Regions from separate parts of the Pseudoalteromonas sp. S3785 genome, predicted to be linked through region 1. Evidence: predicted binding sites of a transcription regulator. Region 1 holds the regulator's gene; each other region holds the start of a gene.
What was found. The regulator MetJ, encoded in region 1, represses methionine synthesis genes. The targets are predictions, from matches to a motif close to TAGACGTCTAGACGTCTA.

Region 1 (6,516 bases):
TACCCGCCACTCTTTCAAGTGGAGCAGGGATTGGACCGAGCAATTGTATACCAGATACACCGTTAACAGGAACCAAATCCGTCAAAAAATCGACAACTTGCTTAATACTGTGCCCTTGTGCCCTGACTATAGCCATATTAGTGATGGGTGGTAAGTCAGCGTCATCTCGCTCGCTTAAAGCAAAACGGGCAAAGTCTTGATAGCCGTTATTAACTAAATCTTGTAAAAGAGGGTGTTCTGGAAAGTGCGTTTGCAGTAATACTTGGCCAGGCTCGCCCGAGCGACCCGCGCGCCCAGCAACTTGAGTCACTAGTTGGGCTAAATGCTCAGTAGCTCTAAAGTCACACGAGTACAAACCACTATCTACATCTAATATAAGCACTAAGCTAACATCGGCAAAATGGTGACCTTTAGCTAACATTTGTGTGCCCACTAAAATACGCGCTCCACCTTGGTTTATTTCTTCTAAGGCTTTTTCTAAGCTTCCTTTACGGCGGGTTGAATCGCGGTCGATGCGACTTACGGGCGTATCGGGAAATTCACTCGATAAAAACTCTTCAATTTGCTCTGTGCCTTTTCCGTTAGGAAAAATTTGCGTGCTACCGCAATCAGGGCATTGATGAGGTACAGGGTGCTGCTCACCACAGTGATGGCAAATCATTTGACCAATGGCTTTATGAAAGGTGGCACTAGTGCTGCAACGATTGCACTCACTTAGCCACCCACATTCGTGACAAATAAGCGTAGGAGAAAAACCGCGGCGATTTAAAAACACCATAACTTGCTTACCGCGGTTTAAATGTTGGCGCATAGTGGCAAGGCTTGCATGAGCAATACCCGCTTGATCGGGCTGACCTTTCATATCAAGCAACATAAACTTATTATCGGTTGCTGTTTGCGCGCGCTCTGTAAGGCTTAAAAGTTGGTATTTATTGTTTATAGCTTTGTGTAGTGTTTCCAGTGCTGGGGTGGCACTGCCTAAAATAAGCGGTATTTTATGCTGAAATGCCCGATAAGCTGCTAAGTCGCGTGCGTGGTAACGTAAGGTATCTTGCTGTTTGAATGATGAATCGTGTTCTTCATCAACCACTATCATTCCTAACTTTAAAAAAGGTAGAAAAATACTTGAACGGGTACCTATTACAATTGCGCAGCTGCCTTTTTCGCAAAAACGCCATGTTTGCAAGCGCTCGTTATCGGTGAGGGCTGAGTGCCATAGCATTATTGGGGTATCAGGGAAGCGACGACGAAATCGGTTGACGGTTTGTGGCGTTAACCCTATTTCAGGCACTAGCACTAGGGCTTGTTCGCCACGTTTGAGGACTTCTTCTAAGCATTGTAAATATACTTCGGTTTTACCGCTGCCGGTCACACCTTCTAATAAAAAGCTATTAAAACCAACGCTTTGATTTATTGTTGTGCACGCTACGGCTTGCTCTTTATTCAGTACTGGCTTAGTACCGACTGTGGGCGCAACGCTTTGCCATTGGTTGTCGTGCTCAATGCTTTGGGTTATAAATTCTTTATCTATTAAGGCATCTATTGTTTTTTTACTAAAGCCGAGCGCTTTTAGTTCGGTTAATGATGACTTACCTGATTGTGCGAGCTGCTTTAACAAGTTTAACTGGGTTTTCGCTTTTAATGACGGTATTTTTGCGCCTTTTTCGGTAAGACTAACCATACTTATGCTGGTTTTATCAGGGTGTTCACCTTGGCGAAGCGCACTTGGCAGTGCAATATGTATCGTTTCACCGAGTGGATAGCAATAGTAACGTGCGGTAAAGCTAAGCAGTTCTAAATGCTGCGATGATAAAATGGGGGTTTGGTCAATAACTTCACTAACCGCTTTAATTTTGTTCTCGGGTACATCGGTATGCGTTTTAAGTGCAAGAACAACAGCTACTTTCTTTTGATTCCCAAAAGGCACCAAAACACGCATCCCAGGCATAATTGTCGCTGTGGGCGAGATAAGTTGTTCATCTATTTTATAATCAAAGGTGCGTGGTAACGGAACTTTTATAGCAACTTCAACAAAGCGCATAACAACTCATGTGATAAAGGGTAATAGCTTAATGTACTAAAAATAAGGCTAAAAACCTACACTCAAATAGTCGCTCTAAGGCTAGTTGGTTACTTTTTTGACAAAAAGCGTAATTAAAGCTTGTGCGGGGCAGGCTAGTTGGATAAAATCCGCGGCCTATAAATTTGTTTTAACGACGTATGGTGCCAGACTTCGGGTTTGGAGAGCGATGCGGCCTTAACTAGAGGTTCCTATGAAAGAAGGTATTCACCCTAAGTACGAAGTAATTTCTGCAACATGTTCATGCGGAAACAAATTCGAAACTCGTTCTACTCTTTGTAAAGACATTCACCTAGACGTATGTTCAGCGTGTCACCCGTTTTACACTGGTAAGCAAAAGATTTTAGACACTGGCGGCCGTGTTGATCGCTTCAACAAGCGCTTCGGTGCACTTAGCAGCAAAAAATAATTATTGCTGTTTAGTAAAAAAAGCATCTTCGGATGCTTTTTTTGTGTCTAAAATTCACCTTTTGGGGTAGAAAACTACCAATTATTACCATATCCCCACTGCATAACTATTTCCTGTTCTTATTCTGAATATGCATAAAGCTTTGCAGACAAACAGACAATTCTTCTCTATATTTTTTATACGTTAATTTTTAACCAAGTTGTTAAAAGCGCTAATCGTGGCGATATTTGTTTTTAACAGTGATTAACGCGCCATAATGGTGCAGTTTGATAAACTAATATCATGCAAAATACCAAAAATATTGTTTAGGTAAAATGAACCTCAAAAAGCACTTTTTGAATGAATTTTTATTTGTTTAATGTTGATAACTTTTAGCGAAGTTGCTGATAAATCACTTAAAATTAACGGATATAGCATATAACAGGATAGACCTGATATTGCTTGGAATTTAAAATTAATAAGAGTATCTTAGCGCCATACTCCCTCTCACTTAACTTAAATTGCAGGATACCATCGCGTTATGTCAGATTTTCGTGAACAAGCATTACATTACCATTCTCACCCCGTTCCAGGCAAAATCAGCATTGAGCTAACAAAACCAGCTGAAACGGTGCAAGATTTAGCATTAGCCTATAGCCCAGGTGTAGCAGAGCCTGTGCGAGAAATTGCAGCAGATCCAGCCAATGCGTATAAATACACCGGTAAAGGGAATATGGTTGCAGTTATCAGTAATGGTACGGCAATTTTAGGTTTAGGTAATTTAGGGCCACTAGCCTCTAAGCCTGTTATGGAAGGTAAGGCGCTCTTATTTAAGCGTTTTGCCGGCCTTGACTCTATTGATATTGAAGTTAAGCATCGCACCACCGAAGATTTTATAAATACAGTGGCCAACATTGCAGACACGTTTGGTGGTATTAACTTAGAAGATATTAAAGCGCCAGAGTGTTTTGAAATTGAAAAAGCGCTTATTGAACGCTGCAGTATTCCGGTTTTTCATGATGACCAACACGGTACCGCTATTGTAACTGCAGCAGGGATGCTTAACGCATTAGAAGTGCAAGGCAAATCAATAGAAGATGCCATTATTGTATGCTTAGGTGCCGGTGCTGCAGCAGTTGCGTGTATGGAGCTGTTAATTAAGTGTGGAGCATTGCGCGAACATATTTATATGCTAGACCGCAAAGGGGTTATTCATACTCGTCGTGATGACTTAAATGAATACAAACAGCTTTTTGCTAACAATACAGATAAGCGCACGCTGCAAGATGTAATTGCTGATGCAGATGTATTTGTAGGTGTATCGGGTCCTAATTTGCTAGCACCTGAAGACCTAAAGTTAATGGCCGATAAGCCAGTGGTATTTGCATGTTCAAACCCAGATCCTGAAATTGCACCTGAGCTTGCGCACAGTGCGCGTAAAGACTTAATTATGGCCACAGGGCGTTCTGATTTTCCTAACCAAGTTAATAATGTTTTATGTTTCCCGTTTATTTTCCGTGGTGCTTTAGATGTGCGTGCAAGCGCAATTAACGATGAAATGAAAATAGCTGCTGTTGAAGCTATTCGTAGTATTGCTAAAGAGCCAGTGCCTGAGCAAGTATTAACAGCGGCGGGTGTAGAAAAGCTCGAATTTGGTGCAGATTACATTATTCCTAAGCCGATGGACCCGCGTTTATTACCACGTATAGCCAAGGCGGTTGCGATGGCGGCTGTTGAATCGGGCGTGGCACAAATCGACTTGCCTGAAAATTACATGGCGTAATATATAGCGCTTAAACAAAAAAACCTCAGCATGCTGAGGTTTTTTTGTTTAAAAAGACGTTTTATTCTTCGTCTAAAATAGGCACTTCTAAACCCATTTCTTGCATTATTTTTTTAACTTCTTCAGGTACTTTTTCTGCGTTGTCTTTACGTAGGTCATCATCATTAGGTAATGGTTGGCCTGTAAATGCATGCAAAAACGCTTCGCATAGTAACTCGCTATTTGTTGCATGACGCAGGTTGTTTATTTGACGACGTGTACGCTCATCAGTTAATACTTTTAATACATTTAGCGGGATCGAAACGGTGATCTTTTTAACTTGCTCTGATTTTTTCCCGTGTTCTGCGTATGGGTGAATATACTCACCATTCCATTTAGCCATAAGATGTATCGTTGCCTCAGATTATTAATTTCTCACACGGCGTAAAAAGCGTGTAAATATGCGTGAAATTCTATCGTTTTAAAAAAGATAGTCAAATAATAGATAGCAATCTATCTTAATAAGCTGGCTGTAACGTCAAATAAAGATTTATGAGGGCTTTACACGTATATTATTTTTAGCCATCTAGAGCTTTAAAAGCTTTGACTTATTATAATGGATAACTTACTCTTTTAGACGTCTAAACATCCAAATTAATCAGGTGACGAATATGAGCGAAAAAAACAAAGCAACCATTGCTGTACGAAATGGGGTTGATGCCGATAAACATCATGGCGCCGTTGTACCGCCAATTTATTTATCGACGACATATTCGTTTGCCGATTTTGATACTAAGCGCGCATATGACTATGGGCGCAGTGGCAATCCTAATCGCGATATTTTAGCTGAAACGCTAGCAGAGCTTGAAGGTGGCGCGCGGGGAATTATTACTGCTACGGGCATGGCTGCGGTGCATTTAGCCACACAGTTATTAAATAACGATGATACCTTGGTTATCCCTCACGATTGTTATGGCGGCAGCTACCGTTTATTTACGTCGTTAGAAAAACGCGGCTTGCTTAAACTTAAAGTACTAGATTTAACTAACTCAGAAAACCTAGAACAAATTTTAACCATTAAACCTAAATTAATTTGGATAGAAACACCCAGTAACCCTGTGCTGCGCCTAACGGATATGAAAGCCGTGACGGATATAGCAAAACAGTGCGGTGCATTAGTGGCTGCCGATAACACCTTTTTATCTCCGGCATTACAAAATCCAATTAAGTTTGGCGTAGATATTGTGGTGCACTCAACCACTAAATATATCAACGGCCATTCTGATGTTGTAGGCGGTGCAGTTGTTGCTGCAACACAAGAGCTTGGTGATGAGCTTGCTTGGTGGGCCAATAACATTGGCATTACCGGCGCTCCATTTGATAGCTATTTAACGTTACGTGGTTTACGTACTTTAAATGTGCGCTTAAGGCAGCACCAAGAAAATGCTCTGGCGATTGCTAAATACCTTGAAAGCTCTGAGTATGTTAGCCAAGTTTACTACCCTGGCCTTGAATCGCACCCTCAACATACGCTTGCTAAAGCCCAACAACTTGGCTTTGGTGGCATGGTTAGCTTTGATATTAAGGGGGATGTGGATGATGCTGCGGCGTTTTTAACAAGCCTTAAAGAGTTTAGCTTAGCTGAATCGCTAGGTGGGGTTGAGAGTTTAATTTGTCACCCTGCGACCATGACTCATGCAGGTATGGAGCCAAAAGCGCGTCTAGAAGCGGGAGTGGGCGATACGTTAATTCGTATTTCGGTCGGTATTGAAGATGTAGAAGATCTATTAGCTGATTTTGAGCGTGTTTTTAACTTAGTTAAACCTGGACAAAATAAAAATGTAGGGCGCGTTGGTAAAGCCGCAGGCAATGCCAATGGTGATGTAAAGCAGCAGGCTGCCCATCCAGCTTTGTGGTGATTGAGTATGGTAAATAGTGTACATAAGTTTGGTGGCTCGAGCTTAAGTTCGAGCGAGCGCTATCAAAGTGTGGCAAAAATTATTATTGCTCACACACAGCCAGGCGACTGCGTGGTTGTATCTGCTGCGGGTAAAACCACTGATACCTTGGTTTCGCTGTGGCAAAGTTATCAACAACAAGATAAGCAAGCCGTTGCTGATATTTTACTGCAATTGAGTAACCACCAAACAGCATTAATTGAAGCGTTATTAAAAGCCGATGCTAAACACGCAGCTTTAGCTGTGTTAGCGCAAGAGCTAAGTGATGTGGCAGAGCAAGCCAACGAGCAGCAGTTGCAAGAGGCGGCGCTACTGGCGCATGGCGAAC
Region 2 (6,516 bases), on a different contig from region 1:
AGTGAGGTAAGTTTTGCTTAATGCGGCGTGTGCCTTCAATAAATTCTACGGCGTAGTTGTCGTGCTCTTCTATACCGGTGGCTACAGCAAATATATTAGGGTCGAATATAATATCCTCCGGCGGAAAACCTATTTCATCGACTAATATTTTGTAGCTGCGCTCACATATTTCGTACTTTCTATCTGCGGTGTCAGCTTGGCCTTCGGTATCAAACGCCATAACAACAGCGGCTGCGCCAAATCGTTTAATAATTTTAGCTTGGCGTTTAAACGGCTCTTCACCCTCTTTAAGCGATATTGAGTTAACAATAGCTTTGCCTTGAATACATTTAAGGCCTGCCTCTATTACCTCCCATTTAGAGGAGTCGACCATAATAGGCACTTTAGATATATCGGGCTCTGAGGCAATTAAGTTTAAAAACTTAACCATGGCTGCTTTTGAGTCCAACATGGCTTCGTCCATGTTTATATCAATAATTTGGGCGCCATTTTCTACTTGTTCGCGAGCAACGTTAAGCGCTGTCTCGTAATCTTCTTCCATGATTAAGCGTTTAAACATGGCAGAACCGGTTACGTTAGTACGCTCGCCGACGTTGGTAAATACTGCAATTTGTTGAGTCATTGTCGGCTCCTTAATTTAAGTTACAGGCTTCAAGGCCTGATAAACGCATGCGAACATCAAGCTCTGGTAAAGGGCGAGGTGTAACCCCTTCAAGCCCTTTAGCAAAGGCGCGAATATGCGCAGGCGTGGTGCCACAGCACCCACCCACAATATTTATAAAGCCCGATTTACCCCAATCGATAATCTCGGCGGCCATGTCCTCTGCTTCTAGGTCATACTCACCAAACTCATTTGGTAAACCCGCATTTGGGTGCACTGAGGTAAAGGTTTCGCATACGCGCGAAAGCTCTTCTACGTATTGGCGCAGTAAGTCGGGGCCAAGGGCGCAATTAAGGCCAATTGAAATAGGCTTAATATGGCGAATAGAGTTATAAAATGCCTCGGTTGTTTGCCCTGAAAGCGTACGGCCTGACGCATCAGTAATGGTGCCCGAGATCATCACTGGTAATGTGCGCCCGGCTTGCTCAAACGCTTCTTCTACTGCAAATGAGGCTGCTTTTGCATTTAGGGTGTCGAATATGGTTTCGATAAGTATTAAATCAGCGCCGCCTTCCATTAATGCCAAGGTAGACTCAACATACGCAGTAACCAGCTTATCAAAGGTAATATTACGATAGCCTGGGTCGTTTACATCTGGCGAGATAGAGCAGGTTTTAGAGGTTGGCCCTAACACACCGGCTACATAGCGTGGTTTTTCTGGGTTTTGAGCTGTGAACTCGTCACATATAGCGCGCGCAAGCTTGGCCGACTCTAGGTTTACCTCACGACTTATGCTGGCCATGTCGTAATCTTCCATCGAAATGGTGGTTGAGTTAAAGGTATTGGTTTCAATAATATCTGCACCGGCGGCTAAAAAGCTACGGTGTATATCGGTTATTAGCTCAGGTTTTGTAAGGCTTAATAAATCGTTATTGCCTTTAATTAGTACGTGCCAGTCTTTAAAACGCTCGCCTCGGTAGTCTTCTTCTTCAAGCTTGTGAGTTTGGATCATGGTACCCATTGCACCATCTAAAATTAAAATACGCTGTTTTAGCGCAGCGCTTAATTCGCTTTGCTTATTTTTGTTTGGCACGTTATTCGGCATAGTTGTTAGTCCTCACATCTTGGCTAACTAGATTAATATCATAAGGTGTAGTTTGGTACACGTAGTAGTTTAACCAGTTCGAAAACAGCAAAAAGGCATGGCTTTGCCACGTTTTTGAGGGCTTTTTACTTGCATCGTTATCTGGAAAATAGTTTTCGGGTTTTGGCGCATCAGGGCTTTTCTGTAAATCGCGTTCGTACTCTGCTTTTAGTGTGTCGGCATCGTATTCTGGGTGGCCAGTTATAAACACTTGGCTGCCCGACTTATTTTTCATTAAGTAAGCGCCTACTTTTTCAGAGCCTGCCAGCACGACTATATCGTCGCAGGCATTAATTTTATTTATATCTATGTGGCCATAACGTGAGTGCGGCACTAAAAAGGTATCGTCGAAGCCTCTTGTAAGCGCCCCATGGTCAAAGTAACATTGGTGGGTAAACACGCCACAGAGTTTATCTTCTTTTAAATCACGCTTTAAATTGTAACGGTGGTATAACGCTGCATGCGCCGCCCAGCACGAAAACAACGTAGAGGTAACGTGCTGCTCTGCCCAATCAATAATCACTTTTAGCTCGTCCCAGTAGGCAACATCGTCGTATTCAAGGTGAGCTAGTGGCGCGCCGGTAACGATCAATGCATCGTAGTTATTGTCTTTTACCTCGGAGAAATAACGGTAAAAAGTATCTAGGTGCTCTTCAGAGTTGCTACTGCTGCGGTGCGTATCTAGGCGCAATAGCTCTACATTTACTTGCAAAGGAGAATTAGCAAGCAAACGAATAAACTGTACTTCGGTTTCTACTTTATTAGGCATTAAATTTAAAATAGCCAAACGCATTGGACGTATTTCTTGCGTTTTTGCACGACTTTTTGGCATTACAAACACGTTTTCTTCACGCAAACGGGCAATAGCCGGTAGTTCGTCTTTAACTGTAATTGGCATCTTTTAAGCTCCTGCTCATAAAAACCGAGAATTAATACGCTCTCATTATGAACAGAATGCCAAAAATATCAACCTCTAGATGTATAGATGTCTAAATGAAATTTATTCATGATTTTATACTTTATCAACCTGCAGCCATTAGCGCTTTAAAACCCGCCATTCGTTGACTGTTTCACCCGTGAGCCACTACAATACAACATTGAAATTTTTATTATTATTTGAAGGCTTTCCTCCATGGTTTTACCTGATAAGTTTATTTTCTCGATGAGTCGAGTATCTAAAGTTGTGCCACCTAAGCGCACAATTTTAAAAGATATTTCGTTGCACTTTTTCCCTGGCGCTAAAATTGGCGTGCTAGGTTTAAATGGTGCTGGTAAATCTACATTACTTCGCATTATGGCCGGTGTTGACCAAGACTTTGAAGGTGAGGCGCGCCCTCAACCGGGCACTAAAATTGGTTACTTACCGCAAGAGCCAGTACTGGATGAAAGCAAAACAGTACGCGAAATAGTTGAAGAAGCCGTTGGCGAAGTTAAACACGCCCTTAATCGCCTTGACGAAGTGTACAACGAGTACGCAATGGAAGACGCTGACTTTGACGCCCTAGCAAAAGAGCAAGGCGAGCTTGAAGCGATTATTCAAGCGCACGATGGCCACAACATCGATAACGTTTTAGAGCGCGCTGCTGATGCACTTCGTCTACCAGAATGGGATGCTAAAATTGAGCACCTTTCAGGTGGTGAGCGTCGCCGTGTTGCTATTTGTCGTTTATTACTTGAAAAGCCAGATATGCTTATTCTCGATGAGCCTACTAACCACTTAGATGCTGAGTCGGTTGCATGGCTTGAGCGCTTCTTACATGATTACGAAGGCACTGTTGTGGCAGTAACCCATGACCGTTACTTCCTTGATAATGTAGCTGGCTGGATACTAGAGCTTGACCGTGGTGAAGGTATTCCGTGGGAAGGTAATTACTCTTCTTGGCTTGAACAAAAAGATGCACGTTTACAGCAAGAGCAAAAATCTGAAAAAGCACGTCAAAAATCAATTGCTCAAGAGCTTGAGTGGGTACGTTCAAACCCTAAAGGCCGCCAAGCTAAGTCTAAAGCACGTATGGCGCAGTTTAGCGAGCTACAGCAGTCTGATTACCAAAAGCGTAACGAAACTAACGAGCTATTTATTCCACCAGGCCCGCGTTTAGGCGACCAAGTGCTTGAAGTGAATAACTTACGTAAGAGCTTTGGCGATCGCGTATTAATCGACGATTTAAGCTTTAGTATGCCAAAAGGCGCGATTGTGGGCATTATTGGTGCCAATGGTGCGGGTAAATCAACCCTATTTAAAATGCTAAGTGGTGAAGAGCAGCCAGATAGCGGCAGCATCAGCGTAGGTGAAACTGTAGAGCTTGCAACAGTTGATCAGTTCCGTGGCAATATGGACGAAAGCAAAACTGTTTTCCAAGAAATATCTGACGGGCAAGATGTGCTAAAAATTGGTAACTTTGAGTTCCCAAGCCGTGCATACGTTAGCCGCTTTAACTTTAAAGGTAACGACCAGCAAAAGTTTGTAAAAGACTTATCGGGTGGTGAGCGTAACCGCCTACACCTTGCTAAGCTTTTAAAAGCGGGCGGTAACGTGGTACTACTGGATGAGCCAACCAATGACCTTGATGTTGAAACACTACGCGCGCTTGAAAACGCTATTTTAGAGTTCCCAGGCTGTGTAATGTGTATATCGCATGACCGTTGGTTCCTTGACCGTATTGCAACACACATTTTAGATTACCGCGACGAAGGCCAAATTAACTTTTTCGATGGTAACTACACTGAATACGAAGAGTGGCTTAAAAAGACCTTAGGTGCAGAAGCTGCGCAACCTAAGCGTATTAAGTACAAAAAAATTGGTTAAGTGTTAACTGATACAACAAGCCCTGCATTTATGCGGGGCTTTTTTATGCCTTTTTTTATCGCTATGCGCTATTTCCCGCTATGCTTGTTTAAAATATTACAAAAAAGGCACTCGTTTTATGGAAAATCGTCGTCAGTTCTCGCGCATTCTTTTTTCAACTTCTGCACAGCTAGAATTTGCAGGGAGCACTTACCCATGTAAGTTGCTTGATGTATCGTTACACGGAGCGCTGATCACAAAATGTGACGCTTTTAATGGTAAAAAAGACAGCGACGCAACACTACGCTTTACTTTGCCACAAAGCGATATAGAAATAAGAATGGACGTTCTTATTTGCCATATTGAGCAAAAGCACGTTGGCCTTAAATGCCACCATATTGATATAAACAGCATTACCTATTTAAAACGATTGGTAGAGCTTAATTTAGCTGATGACAAACTACTTCACCGAGAACTTACTTCATTAATTGAAGACCCACAATAGACTGCTTTAGTTAAGTTTATTACCATAGCGCAAACTTTATTATTGATACAGTTATGCGCCTAAACCCTCATTTACCTTTGGTCTATCACAGTAATTACTCGTTTAGCTTTGACCCTAAGCACCGATTTGTAATGAGTAAATTTGCTCATTTGTATGAGCAGGTTAAAGGTTTAGGCATTGCAGGTAATAATTTAGTAGAGCCTATTTTAGGCTCCCCCGAGCCACTTGAACTGGTACACTGTGAAAACTACATTCACGATTTATGGCATAACCGCCTAGACGAAAAAGCCATGCGCCGCATTGGCCTACCTTGGTCGCAACCATTAATGAATCGTACATTCACCGCTCCCCAAGGCACGTTACAAACTGCACGCTTAGCATTAAAGCATGGCTTAGCCTGTCATTTAGCAGGCGGTACACACCATGCACACACTGATTTTGGCTCAGGTTTTTGCATGGTGAACGACTTAGCCTTTACCGCGCAAACATTAATACAAAGCGGTGAAGTGACCAATGTGCTCATTTTTGATTTAGACGTACACCAAGGCGATGGCACAGCGGCAATGCTTGCACATCAGCCGTATGCGTACACTTGCTCTATACATTGCGAAAAAAACTTCCCGTTTAGAAAATCCCCCAGCGATTTAGACATAGGCCTTGCTAACAATATGCAAGACGCAGAATACTTAGGCATTGTGGATGATACCCTGCAGTTTTTACTAAAAGAGCTCAACCCCGATTTAGTCCTATACGATGCCGGTGTAGATGTTTGGCAAGACGATGGCTTAGGTAAGCTAGATATAACGTGGGATGGGATTAAACAGCGTGATCATTTAGTATTCAAGCGCTGCCTTGAACATAACACCGCTATTGCCAGTGTTATTGGTGGCGGTTACGACAGAAACCATACGCGTTTAGCGCAGCGCCATGCAATAGTGATTGAGCAGGCTGCTGGTTTTTAATGAAATGAAATAACTTAATTCACGTTCTTATTAAACTCACTATTAAAAAATAATAAGAACGAACCATGAGAAAACTAATTTCTGCAATTACACTGATTTTATTAAGCTTTATAAGCTCTGCACAGCAACTCGCTGATGATGACTCATTACCACTATTGCCTGCAATAACGTTAAACATGGCTGATGGTTCAACCATTCAAACGCACGATTTATTAGGCCAACCCTACGTTTTACATTTTTGGGCTACGTGGTGCCCATATTGTAAAAAGCTGCAACCAGCACTTGAAAAAATAAAACACAAAGGCTTAAAGGTCATTGCGGTAAGCTTTAAAGAAGACGATGATGCCAGCCCCGCCAAAGCAATAATTGATAGAGGCTATACATTTAAAACAGCTATTAAAGCCGATGCCATAGCAAAAAAATTAGGAATAAGAGGCACACCCACTACCCTATTTATTAATAAAGCTGGGCGTGTAATTTATTTAACCAACACTTCAAACCCTGAAGACGAAAACCTAC
Region 3 (6,516 bases), on a different contig from region 1:
GTATCGAGTACCAACTTAAAAAACGCTTTATCGTCAATCACGAGCTTTCCATTTTAGCTTTGTTGTTAACTAGTATAATCAATAACAATTTTTTAACACAACATTGTTACTTTGCATCACGCTAATTGCTTAATTTATTAATGTGAAGTAATACACCGTATGACAGTTAAGTGATCTATAAAAATTCATAAAATTTACTTTTACATTAATAATCAAGTACTAATGAAGCATGACAGGGCTGCTGTCATGTGCCAAACTAGCTACTGACATACTACTGACGGCGTAAAAAATAAAAACAAACGCTAAATTAGCATCATCAACTCAACAAGGATAACGATGATGAAAAACGATATATTAAATACAAAACGACTTGGTTATAAATTCTACTTTCAAGATGGCGACAACCAAATTGCCTGTTTTGGTAGTTACTTTACTGGTAAAGAAGAAGTGTACATAAATGATGATTTATTCAGTAAAAAGCGCACTATTAATTGTGCGAGCACACATTCTTTTGATTTTGAGGGCTCACAGTATCAAGTAAAGTTTGACATGCTTAATATACTCACAGGGCGCCTAGAATGCACACTTTATAAAGATGCAAAAATCGTTGCAAAACAAGTTCAATCTAGTCTTTCGGACGACCCTAAAAAGGCAGCATTTTTTCTTGCTGGCTGCACATTAGGCGGAGCGGTGTTTGGCTATACAACGGCAACCATTGTTGAACTATTTGTAGGGAAGCTTTAACGTGCAATTAAATCCTACAACAATTAAATCGCTTAGAAGTAAGTTGAATTGGACACAGCAGCAGCTTGCAGATGCCTGCGACGTAAGCTTGCGGACCATTCAACGAGTAGAAAAACAAGGCGCCGCTTCTAAAGAAACCACTATGGCACTATGCGCGGTACTTGAAGTACGCCAAGGCGAGCTAATTAAACTTGATGAACCTATAAATGACAACGTTAAAAGTACACCAACTAAAAGCTTTTTAGCGGGCGTTGTTATTAGCTCCTTAATAAGCTTTGCTCTAGGCGCAGGTTCAGTGCTTTTAGCGACTAACTAATACCCTACGCTAATTAAATAAAAATGCCCCAGGCTATAAGCACTGGGGCATTTTTTATATATTGAATAAAGCGCTTAAATTACTGAAACACTTTTTCAACGGCCATTACTTCAATATTTTTAGCTGGGATTGCTAATTTGTAATCGGCAATGACTTTATCCTCAGCAACAAGTTCTGCTGGTTTTTTTGTGTTGTAAACCATTGGCGATGTTTGCTCTGACACTAAACGTTTTTTCATGTCTTCGGCGTCACCAGTAATAAACACATACTGCACGTTGTCTGTTTGCAGGTTATCTTTAATCACGCGATTAACATCAGCAAGTGTCAGCTTTTCAAGCTTATTTGTCACGTACTTTACAAACGACTCCGTATTATAAAATTCGCTATCAAGTGCATAGCCTAACTGACGGTTTTGACTTGCGACAAGCTGCGGTACGTAGTTAATTAAAAAGTTACGTGTTGCTTCAAAGTCTTTTTCGGTTAAGCCATTTTTAATGAGCTTATCCAGCTCAAACAATGCAGTACGCGTTGCAAAGTGTGCATCGTTATTAGAGCGCAGCGGGCGTAACCAGATTTGGAATATTTGCTCAGAGCGTCCTAAGTTTGCATCAGGTTTAGTTTGAAACATACCACGCGGGAAGTACTCAATGTAGGCGTAATCACCGTAGTTCATACCCCGTGTTTGACGAATTCGCTCATACAGGTATGAGTTAGAACTACGATGCTCACCAAAGTACGAACGCACAAGCCAAAGGGCGGTCCAATCTTCGCTGCTACGAATAGTATCAATTGGGAACCCAAACGATACCGCGGTAGATTGCGCCGACTTTTCTACAATTGTTGCGTGATGACCTCTAAGTTCTGGCGCATCAGGAATACTTAATCGGCTTTGCTCGCCTTTAGGTAAGGTTGCTAAATCGCTTTTAATTTCGGCTTTAAGTGCTTTTGGCACAGCGCCAATTAAACCCAGTGTTAGTTTAGATTGGGTAAGCTCTGTGTTGTAAAATGCTTTTACATCATCAAGCGTTAGTGCTTCTAAATCCGAAATATCGCCGAAGTTGTAGCTTTTGTATGGGTGGCCTTTATAAAGCGTGCTGTAGAGTACTTCTTTACCTAGCTCTTCATCGTTAGATGCTTTTAAGCCCGACTTAATACCGTCGATCATTTCCTTTTTAAGGCGTTTAAAGTCATCGTCTCTAAAACCTGGGTTAAGCAGTTGCTCGCTTATAATTGCATACCATGTTTCAGCATTGTCTTTATGTATACGCCCTTGGAACGACAGCATTTCTTTATCTATTTGATAACCGAAACTACCCGCAAGCGGGTAAAGCGCTTTTTGTATCTCTTTGTAACTCGTACTTTGCGAACCACCTTGAGCAAGCATAGCGGCTGTAAGCGCAGCAACCCCTTTTTTACCTTTAGGGTCTGCGGCAGCCCCTGTATTGAATAAAAAGTTTACATCAATCAGTGGCGAGCTATTGGTTTTATCAAGTACTTTAAATACTGGTGCTTCAGGGGCTTTATCAAGTTTTGCGACTAACGCGTTTAAGCTTGTTTCTTGCTCAAACCCAGGGGCTTTATCAAGTGCCGACATAGTTACGGTTGTACGCGTGTCATCTACAAAGTATTTATTAGCCACGGCTTTAATATCTTGTGCTGTGATGTTGTCGGCCGATTTATAAAGCTGGTTAATTACCTCTGGATCGCGCTCAAAATGCATGTATCTTGCAAGGGTTGACGCAATTGCTTGTGATGAATCTAAGCCGTTAATAAAGCTGTATTTAAGGTTCGATTTTAAATCACTTAGTTTTTGCTCATCAACAAGTTCGGTACGTGCTTTTGCGTAAGTGCGATTAATAGCATCGCGTGCTTTTGCTAAATCATCTTCATTTTCTACTTTTACAAATACATGCAATAAACCAGGATCTTTTGTCTCTGGATTGTAGGTAAACATTTGACTCGCTATTTGTTTTTCAACAACCAATTCTTGGTATAAATCTGAGTTATTTGAAAAATAAAGTTGTGAGATTAAATCAAGCGCGGCTCTATCTTTTTTTGCAGGCTCCCAGGCCGCACCTTTGTAAGATACAAGCAACCAATGACCCGGCAGACCTTCGTTTTTCTCATGTACATATTTAGGCGCTTGTTGTGCAGGCTCGGCTTTTATATCGGCAACGTAATTACCTTTTTTCCAGCCACCCCAATGTTTTTTCACCATAGCCATCGTGGCTTTAGGGTCTACATCGCCAACAATTACTAGCGATACATATTCTGGCTTATAAAACTTATCAAAAAATTCTTTACCGTACGCCATTTGATCTGGCATGGCTTCAATATCTTCAAAAAAGCCCATGGTGGTATGTTTATAGGTGTGTGTATCAAACGCTTCTTCGCGAACTGCGCTCAATAACTTACGAATTGGGCTGGCGTTATTTTTTAAATACTCCCCTTTAACCGTTAGCGCTTCGGTTCTAAATTGCTCTTCGGTGTAGGTTAAGTTTTGAAAAATATCGGCTTCAATTTCAAGTACTTTATCAAGGTGCTGCTTTGAAAAGTTTAAATGGTAGTTTGTGTAATCATTAGTGGTGTAAGCACGGTTATCTACCCCTGCATTTTTAAAAATGGCAGTGTATTCGTCTTGCGGGAATTTTTTAGAGCCTTTAAACATCATGTGCTCAAAAAAGTGAGCAAACCCGGTTTTACCTTCTTTTACTTCATTTCGTGAACCAACCGATACCGGAATTTGCAGCGACACGACATCGGGGTAATCGGTTTTAACAACCATTACACGTAAGCCGTTATCAAGCTCTTCGATTAAGTACTCTTGCGAAAATACACGCTCATCAGCGGCTGTTGTTTGCTGTTGCTGTGCTGCTTGGGTGTTTTCGCTTTGCTGTGTTGCGCAGCCTGTTAGTGCCAGCGATACCGCTAAGCTTGTTGCTAGTAATTTAAATTTCATTGTTGTCCCTTTTTAAATTGAGCAAATTTGTTATTAGATTTAATGCTAATTCATAGTTGATTATGCCCTAAAGGAAATGATTGTAAGAGCTTTGCGACGGTTTTAATGTAAACAACTGTGTCAATTCCCTATTTTAAAAACACTTAAGCATGAAAAATACTCAAGTTAATTGAAAAACTTTCACCAAATAAATCTATCTAGACGTCTAAATGGCTGCTATATTAAATTACATACATTGGACTAAGCTGGAATGAGGATTATGGCTTTATCACTACAAGAAAAAATAGAAGACACCAATCAAGGTGTTTATCTTATTGGTACTACCCCGCCTAAAATTGGTACTGATAAAGTGCAACTAAAAATCATTGCAGAAAAACTACTTGCTCGCTTACACGAAATTGAATACGACGGCGTAATAATTTACGACATTCAAGATGAAAGTAGCCGTACAGATAAAGCACGCCCATTCCCGTTTAAACAAACGGTTGATCCGCGTGAATACAGCCACTTACTACGTAATTTATCTGCTCCTGATGTTATTACTTACAAAAGTGTGGCACAGCGTGGTGTAGAAGAGTTTAAAGGCTGGTTGGATGAAACCAAAAGCGACTACGATTTAAAAAATGTGGTTTTAGTGGGTAGCCCTTCATCGGTGGGTGATATAAAACTAAGCTTGCCCAATGCCTATAAAACGCTTGCAGAGCAAAGTGATGACTTCTTTTTAGGGGGCGTTACCATAGCAGAGCGCCATGCAAGTAAGCGAAATGAGCACGAGCGCCTTATAGAAAAAACAGCACAAGGGTGTCAGTTTTTTATATCGCAAGCGGTTTACGACGCACAAGCAACGATAGAGCTAATCACTAGTTATGCGCGTACCTGTAAAGCGCAAGGTATTACACCAAAACGAATTATTTTAACGTTTACCCCGTGCGGTGGCGATAAAACCTTAGAGTTTATGCAATGGTTGGGTATCTCAGTGCCAGAGGCCACTAAATGGCGCATGCTTGATGCAGAGAACACCTTAAGTGAATCGGTACGTATTTGCCGAGAAAACCTCGACCTAATACTTAAAAGCTGTGCGCATCTTGATGTGCCACTGGGCTTAAATATTGAAAGCTTAACAAACCGTAAAGAAGAAATTGACGCATCAATAAACTTATACCGTTTATTAAAAGCCACGATGGAATTAAACTTAGCCGAAAAACAAATCGCTTAGAGCCTCATTCTCCCCGTTTATAGCAAGCCTAATGGCTTGCTTTTTGTTACTATGTTTAAGTGTATTGCTTTTATTATTATGCTTTTTTAGCCAATTTATACGCTTGTTTATTTTTATACATTTGGTGATCGGCCAAATTTAATAACGTATCAAAAGGTTGCTTTTGTTTATTAGTAAAACTTTCGCCTATGCTAAGTGTCAACGCGCATACGTTGTTTTCTAATAGTGCGTTTGTATACTCAATTTTTATTTTATCAATAATATGGCTAAGCTTACTTCTATCACTGATTTGCATCACTGCTACAAATTCATCGCCCCCTAAACGCCCTACTATATCAGCCTCTCTTAAATGTGTTTTTAAGGTATTTGCCAAAATAATTAGTGCCTGATCGCCTATATCATGGCCATAAGTGTCGTTTAGTTTTTTAAAGTCATTTATATCAATAAACAAGCAACACACATCAAAACCTAAACGCAGCGCTAAATTAAGTTTGTGTTGGGCAAGTAAGCTAAGTGCACGGCGATTATAAATATTGGTAAGCGGGTCAAGCATGGCTATTTCGCGCATTTGCTCAAAGCTATAAATAAGGGCTAAATCGTCTTCAATTAAATCACGAAGCTGCTCTATTAGCTCAAAATATTCATCGGTGTAACTGGTTTTTTTTGAATCTTTTAAACACAAGGTGCCAAATACTTCACCTTCAGGCCAGTGAATTGGCAAGCCTAGGTAGGATTCAACGCCATCTTCAATCACCTCGGGCATGGTATTCCACTGCGTATCGTTGCGGGTATCGCTAACATACAAAGTGTTGTTGTTTTCGGCTACATATTTACAAAATAAGGGCGTTTCTGGAGGGAGTATAGGGTTGGTTTCAAAGTGTGAGCCGCCTTCATTTGCTCTAATAACTACGCGATAGCCTTTACTAGTAGCCTGAACTATATAGCCGGAAGGAGCCGAAAAAAGCCCCGTAATCAGATCAATGGTTTTTTGCCATTTATGTAATGATATTTGGCCATCGATACCAGAAAATGCCCATTTATCTGTTTCAAACATAACTATACCTCAGCTATTTAGTCGCCTTAGTATAGCCAAATAAATATGTTTAAGGCTACTTTCTGCGGCGTTTACTTGGTGCTCTTTGCCCCGTAATGCGCTTTTTATCGCGATCTTTACGGGCTTTATTGGTGTTTTTACGGTTATCTTTAGGGGGCTTGTTTAAATCAGGCTCGTAACCTTCTAGCCATTGTGGTGTTAAACGGGTATCAAGTAGTACTTCAATT

Region 2: metA (homoserine O-acetyltransferase MetA) is a predicted target of MetJ. The motif match lies at 2,720-2,737, and genes of this name have one in related genera.
Region 3: CWC17_RS08295 (methylenetetrahydrofolate reductase) is a predicted target of MetJ. The motif match lies at 4,218-4,235, and genes of this name have one in related genera.

Annotation. Positions count from the first base shown of each region.
Region 1 is NZ_PNCT01000055.1:2,164-8,679, reverse strand. It holds gene priA (primosomal protein N') at 1-2,041, opposite strand, end outside; gene rpmE (50S ribosomal protein L31) at 2,274-2,489, shown strand; gene CWC17_RS14160 (malic enzyme-like NAD(P)-binding protein) at 3,010-4,251, shown strand; gene metJ (met regulon transcriptional regulator MetJ) at 4,313-4,633, opposite strand; gene metB (cystathionine gamma-synthase) at 4,902-6,149, shown strand; gene metL (bifunctional aspartate kinase/homoserine dehydrogenase II) at 6,156-6,516, shown strand, end outside.
Region 2 is NZ_PNCT01000014.1:139-6,654, reverse strand. It holds gene metH (methionine synthase) at 1-622, opposite strand, end outside; gene CWC17_RS04485 (homocysteine S-methyltransferase family protein) at 633-1,706, opposite strand; gene metA (homoserine O-acetyltransferase MetA) at 1,696-2,643, opposite strand; gene ettA (energy-dependent translational throttle protein EttA) at 2,878-4,551, shown strand; gene CWC17_RS04470 (PilZ domain-containing protein) at 4,670-5,035, shown strand; gene CWC17_RS04465 (histone deacetylase family protein) at 5,089-5,997, shown strand; gene CWC17_RS04460 (TlpA family protein disulfide reductase) at 6,063-6,516, shown strand, end outside.
Region 3 is NZ_PNCT01000028.1:17,062-23,577, forward strand. It holds gene CWC17_RS08275 (sensor domain-containing diguanylate cyclase) at 1-41, opposite strand, end outside; gene CWC17_RS08280 (hypothetical protein) at 337-744, shown strand; gene CWC17_RS08285 (helix-turn-helix transcriptional regulator) at 746-1,060, shown strand; gene CWC17_RS08290 (M16 family metallopeptidase) at 1,140-4,019, opposite strand; gene CWC17_RS08295 (methylenetetrahydrofolate reductase) at 4,279-5,235, shown strand; gene CWC17_RS08300 (sensor domain-containing diguanylate cyclase) at 5,312-6,289, opposite strand; gene CWC17_RS08305 (DEAD/DEAH box helicase) at 6,345-6,516, opposite strand, start outside.